2 linked regions of the Aromatoleum aromaticum EbN1 genome follow. The protein of the gene in region 2 interacts with the protein of the main gene of each other region in a pairwise test. Links are inferred from orthologs where the notes say so. Each region holds a gene or a part of one and is shown on either strand. Other genes may lie near its edges.

Evidence for each region.
Region 1: the proteins of EBN1_RS09500 (region 2) and ndk interact in binary tests that used the Escherichia coli proteins (3 or more experiments, as listed by UniProt). The link is inferred for Aromatoleum aromaticum EbN1 from one-to-one orthologs.

The regions. Positions count from the first base shown.
Region 1 is NC_006513.1:749,348-752,492, forward strand. The notes cover bases 1-2,827. They hold ndk (nucleoside-diphosphate kinase), read right to left. Parts: upstream 1,714-2,827; coding sequence 1,288-1,713; downstream 1-1,287. Other genes in these bases: rlmN (23S rRNA (adenine(2503)-C(2))-methyltransferase RlmN), read right to left, coding at 1-1,200; sucD (succinate--CoA ligase subunit alpha), read right to left, coding at 1,845-2,738; sucC (ADP-forming succinate--CoA ligase subunit beta), read right to left, coding at 2,750-2,827. In the rest of the region: more of sucC, read right to left, coding at 2,828-3,145. UniProt on the Escherichia coli protein: Major role in the synthesis of nucleoside triphosphates other than ATP. The ATP gamma phosphate is transferred to the NDP beta phosphate via a ping-pong mechanism, using a phosphorylated active-site intermediate.
Region 2 is NC_006513.1:2,010,342-2,013,388, reverse strand. The notes cover bases 164-2,892. They hold EBN1_RS09500 (5-formyltetrahydrofolate cyclo-ligase), read right to left. Parts: upstream 1,913-2,892; coding sequence 1,415-1,912; downstream 164-1,414. Other genes in these bases: EBN1_RS09495 (lytic transglycosylase domain-containing protein), read left to right, coding at 2,061-2,892; ilvA (threonine ammonia-lyase, biosynthetic), read left to right, coding at 164-1,405. Also shown: more of ilvA, read left to right, coding at 1-163; more of EBN1_RS09495, read left to right, coding at 2,893-3,047. UniProt on the Escherichia coli protein: Involved in the removal of 5-formyltetrahydrofolate.

The sequences.
Region 1 (3,145 bases), 1.3 Mb from region 2 along the record:
CCTGACCGTGCGCCGCGACCGGTCCTGCACTTGTCCGGCGAGCTGCCCGCAGGCCGCGTTCACGTCGTCGCCGCGCGTCTTGCGGGTCGTCGTGACGATGCCAGCGTCGATGAGGATCGCCGCAAAGCGCCGGATGCGTTCGGCCGGGGAACGATCGAAGCCGGAGTTCGGAAAAGGATTGAACGGGATCAGATTGAACTTGCACGGCACGTCGCGCACCAGTTCGACGAGCGCGCGGGCGTGTGCGTCCGAGTCGTTGACGTCGTCGAGCATGACGTATTCGAAGGTCACGAAGTCGCGCGGCGCCCGTTCGAGGTAGCGCTGGCACGCTGCCATCAGCTCGCGCAACGGATATTTGCGATTGATCGGCACGAGGCGGTCGCGCAACGCATCGTCCGGCGCATGCAGCGACACTGCCAGCGCGACCGGGCATTCGTCGCGCAAGCGATCCATTGCCGGGACGATGCCGGATGTCGACACCGTTACGCGGCGGCGCGACAGTCCGTACGCGTGATCGTCGAGCATCAGCCGCAGCGCAGTGACGACGTTGTCGAAGTTCGCGAGCGGTTCGCCCATCCCCATCATCACGACGTTGCTGATGACACGGCCGTTGTGATCCTCCTCCGGGTCAGAGGATCGCCACGAGTCGGATTGGACGCCCTTGGCGTCCGCAGCACGATGGTCCAGCTTGGTCGCGCGGGACGCGTGGTCGGGCCCGCCGTCCCCGTCCTTCGAACCTGCCGGCGACGCGCTGCCGCCGAGGAGCCGGTTCGCGAGCCACAGCTGGCCGATGATCTCGGCCGCCGAAAGGTTGCGATTGAAGCCCTGCTTGCCGGTCGAGCAGAACGCGCAGTCGAGCGCGCACCCGGCTTGTGACGAAATGCACAGGGTGCCGCGATTCGTCTCGGGAATGAACACCGCTTCGACCGCGTTCGCGCTGCCGACGTCGAGCAGCCATTTGCGCGTCCCGTCGACCGATACCGCATCGCGAATCGCGCGGGGCGCGCGGATGCAGGCTTCTTCGGCGAGCTTCGCGCGCAGGCTTTTCGCCACGTCGGTCATGTTGCCGAAATCGGTTTCGCCGAAACGGTGCATCCAGCGCATCACCTGGCGCGCGCGAAAAGGCTTCTCGCCCCGTTCAGCGAACCAGGTGACGAGACCGTCGACGTCGAAATCGAGCAGGTTGACCGGTGTAAGCATCTGCGTTCCGTACAGCTCCCATAATGCAATCGGCCCGCTATCGATGAAGATGCGCGGGCCGATGCGCGGGCTCTCCCCGTGAGGGGTTCAGCGGGTGTAAACGTTCATGCCGGGAAAGAAGAACGCAATCTCGACTGCCGCCGTTTCCGGCGCATCGGAACCATGGACCGCGTTCGCGTCGATGGATTCCGCAAAATCCGCACGAATCGTGCCGGCATCGGCTTTTTTCGGATCGGTGGCGCCCATCAGGTCGCGGTTCGTCGCAATCGCGCTCTCGCCTTCGAGCACCTGGATCATCACCGGCCCGGAAATCATGAAGGACACGAGATCCTTGAAGAACGGGCGCTCCTTGTGCACGGCGTAGAACTGGCCGGCTTCGCGCTCGGACAGATGCACCATCTTCGACGCGATGATCTTCAGGCCTGCATCTTCGAAGCGCTGGTAGATCTTGCCGATCACGTTCTTCGCGACGGCGTCGGGCTTGATGATGGACAGGGTACGTTCGATTGCCATGAAAAACTCCGGATGGACGATAAGCGGGAAAAAGCGCAGCGAAGGATTCTAGCAGTTTTTCCCTGCCCGCTCCCAGCAACGAAAAGCGCCGGTCCAGCCGGCGCTTTTCCACTGGGCGGGGTGAGTCGTGCTTACAGCATCGCCTTCAGCAGCTTGGCCATCTCCGACGGGTTGCGCGTCACCGTGAAGCCGCACTCTTCCATGATCGCGAGCTTGGCGTCAGCAGTGTCCGCACCACCCGAGATCAGCGCACCGGCGTGGCCCATGCGCTTGCCGGCCGGCGCGGTGACGCCGGCGATGAAGCCGACGATCGGCTTCTTCATGTTGGCCTTGCACCACTGCGCCGCTTCGGCTTCGTCCGGACCGCCGATCTCGCCGATCATGATCACCGCATCGGTGTCCGGATCGTCGTTGAACATGCGCATCACGTCGATGTGCTTCAGGCCGTTGATCGGGTCGCCGCCGATACCGACTGCCGACGACTGACCCAGACCGATTTCGGTCAGCTGCGCGACGGCTTCATAGGTCAGCGTGCCCGAACGCGACACGACACCGATGCGGCCCTTGCGATGGATGTGACCCGGCATGATGCCGATCTTGATCTCGTCCGGCGTGATCAGACCGGGGCAGTTGGGCCCCAGCAGCAGCGTTTCCTTGCCGCCCTTGGCCACTTTCTGCTTCATCTTGTTGCGCACGATCAGCATATCGCGGACCGGGATGCCTTCGGTGATGCAGATCGCCAGATCCAGGTCGGCCTCGCAGGCTTCCCATATCGCATCGGCGGCACCGGCCGGCGGCACGTAAATCACGGACACGGTCGCGCCGGTGGCCTGCTTGGCGTCCTTGACCGAGCCGTAGATCGGCACGTCGAGGATCTTCTCACCGGCCTTCTTCGGGTTCACGCCGGCGACGAAGCAGTTCTTGCCGTTGGCGTACTCGATGCACTTCTCGGTGTGGAACTGGCCGGTCTTGCCGGTGATGCCCTGGGTAATGACTTTGGTGTCTTTGTTGATCAGGATGGACATTCACACTCTCCTTACTTGACCGCCGCGACGATCTTGGTCGCAGCTTCCGCCATCGTGTCGGCGGCGATGATCGGCAGGCCCGACTCGGCGAGGATCTTCTTGCCGAGGTCTTCGTTGGTACCTTTCATGCGCACCACGAGCGGGACGGAGAGATTGACTTCCTTGGCTGCGGCGACCACGCCGGTGGCGATGGTGTCGCACTTCATGATGCCGCCGAAGATGTTGACCAGGATGCCCTTGACCTTGGGGTTCTTGAGCATGATCTTGAACGCTTCGGTGACCTTCTCGGTCGTCGCGCCGCCGCCGACGTCGAGGAAGTTGGCCGGCTCGGCGCCGAACAGCTTGATCGTGTCCATCGTGGCCATCGCCAGACCGGCGCCGTTCACCAGGCAGCCGATGTTGCCGTC
Region 2 (3,047 bases):
CATCTACCTCAAGCGCGAGGACATGCAGCCGGTATTCAGCTTCAAGCTGCGCGGGGCCTACAACAAGATGGCGCACCTGCCGCCGCAGGCGCTCAAGCGGGGGGTGATCTGCGCCTCGGCCGGCAATCATGCACAAGGCGTCGCGCTGTCGGCGCAGAAGCTCGGGGTGCGCGCGGTGATCGTGATGCCGACTTCGACGCCGCAGATCAAGGTCGACGCGGTCAGGGCGCGGGGCGGCGAGGTGGTGCTCGCCGGTGACTCCTACTCGGACGCCTACGCCCACTCGCTGGAACTGGAAAAGGTGGACAAGCTCACTTTCGTCCATCCTTATGACGACCCGGACGTCATCGCCGGACAGGGCACGATCGGCATGGAGATCCTGCGCGCGCACCCCGATCCGATCCACGCGATTTTCTGCGCCGTTGGCGGCGGCGGACTGATCGCCGGCGTTGCCGCCTACGTGAAGCGGCTGCGGCCCGAAATCAGGATCGTCGGCGTCGAGACGGTGGACGCCGACGCGATGACGCGCTCGCTCGCAGCGGGCGAACGGGTCGTTCTCGACCAGGTCGGCCTGTTCGCCGACGGCACCGCGGTCAAGCAGATCGGCGAAGAGACTTTCCGGCTGTGCCGGGAGTATGTCGACGAGATGGTCCTCGTCGACAACGACGCGATCTGCGCCGCCCTGAAAGACGTCTTCGAGGACACGCGCTCGATCCTCGAGCCTTCCGGCGCGCTGGCGATCGCCGGGGCGAAGGAATACGCGAAGCGCCACAATCTGCATGGCAAGTGCCTGGTAGCGGTGGCGTCCGGCGCGAACATGAATTTCGATCGCCTGCGTTTCGTTGCCGAACGCGCCGAAGTGGGCGAGCAACGCGAGGCGGTGTTCGCCGTGACGATCCCGGAACGCCCCGGCTCGTTCCGCAAATTCTGCAGCCTCGTCGGCGATCGCCACATCACCGAGTTCAACTATCGCTACGCCGACGCCGAACAGGCGCACATCTTCGTCGGCGTGTCGGTGCACAACCGCGCCGAGGCGTCCCGCCTCATCGAGATGCTCGGGCGCCACGAACTGCCGGCAGTCGACCTCACCGACGACGAAATGGCGAAGAGCCACGTCCGCTACATGGTCGGCGGACACGCGCCGCACATCGACAACGAGCTGGTGTACCGCTTCGAATTCCCCGAGCGCCCCGGTGCCCTGATGAATTTCCTCACGAATCTGCACTCGGACTGGAACATCAGCCTGTTCCACTACCGCAACCACGGCTCGGATTCGGGTCGCGTGCTGGTCGGCATGCAGGTGCCTCCCGGCGACAAGACGGCATTCAGCGCGTTTCTCGACCGGCTCGGCTATGAATCCGCCGATGAGTCCGGGAACCCGGCATACCGCATGTTCCTCGGCTGAACCCCCGCTTCAGGCAGCGTGCGGCCGGACCGGGAAAGCCCCTGTTTCGGTCACGATCCACTGCATCGGGCGGTCGTGGCGCTGCGGATACACCGTTTCGGCCCGCCCCAGCTCGAAGCCGACACCGACCGCGACCGTGTCGATCAGCGCCAGCGTGCGATCGAAATAGCCGCCACCGTAGCCGAGCCGGTAGCCGGCGGCGTCGAACGCGTTGCACGGCACCAGCACCGCGTCGGGCACGATCGCCGCGCCGGCGGGCGGATGCGGGATGCCGTGACGATCGAAGATCATTTCCATGCCCGGCATCCACCTGCGGAACACCATCGGCGTTGCCTTTGCCTGTACCACCGGCAGCGCCGCGATGCGCGAGGGTCCGCCGGCGAGCCAGCGGCACATCCATGCACGCAGGTCGGGCTCGGCCCGATACGGCCAGCAGAACGCCAGCACGCGCGGGGCAAGTCGCGTGACCACCCCCTCAAGATGCGCTTCGAGCTGCTCCGTGAGCATCGCGCGGCGCTCGTCCGGCAGCGCCAGGCGCTCGGCGCACGCGCGCTCGCGCAGTGCCCGCCGGATGCGGTCCACGTCGTCATCGGCAGGGGAAACGGGGGTCGTCACTGTGCTAAGGTGAGTCGAATCAAAAACAGGATGGTAAGGGATGATCAAGGGATTGTGGGCGGGCGTGGCCCTGGGGTTGATGGTTCTGAGCGCGGGAGTGCTCGGCGATCCCGGGGATGAACGGATCCTGGCGGCGCGGGAGGCGCTGCGCACCGGCGACCGGGACGCGCTCGAGCAGCTCGATACGCAACGCACTTCACATCCGCTCGATCCGTACGTCAGGTACTGGCTGCTGTCGAACAAGCTTGCGCGCCCCGATCCGGCGCCGATCATCGAGTTGACCGAGTTCCTGCTGCAGGATCCCGACAGCCTGCTGGCGGAACGCCTGCGCGCCGACTGGCTGCGCCGCACGGTGCGCGACGAGGACTGGCCGGGATTCCTGCGCCTGTACGTCGACCTGCGCGAACCGGACGCCGAGCTGCGCTGCCATTACCGCACCGCCCGGCTCAACCTCGGCGACACCAAAGTGCTGGCCGAGACGCGCGCCCAGTGGATGGAACTGAGCGACAGCCACGTCGCCTGCGAGCCGGTCCTGCGCGCACTCGCGACCGGCGGCGCTGTCGGCGCGGACGAGCTGTGGTGGCGATTCCGCCGGCAGATCGAGAGCCGCAGCTTCACCGCGGCGCGCAGCACGCTCGCCTGGCTCGCGGCCGGCGAAATGCCGAAGCTCGCCAGTTTCGACCACGCAGTGAAGTCCCCCGAAGCGTACCTCGACCGCCTGCCCGCGAACTTCGCCGCGACCCGGCCCGGCCGCGAGCTCGCCTTGACGGCGCTGGTCAGCCTCGCGCGCAAGGACGACCCGCGCGCCGCGCAGGTCCGTTTTCAGCGCATCAGCGATCGGCTCGATCACGACGAACGGGCCTACGCCCACGCGGTTCTCGGCCATTACGGCGCGCTCGCGCGCCTGCCGCAGGCCTCCGAGTGGTACCGCGCGGCCGGCGACGTGGCGATGAGCAGCGAGCAGCGCGCGTGGCGAGTGCGCGCGGCGCTGCGGGTAGAGGACTGGCGCATGGTGGAGTCCTCGATC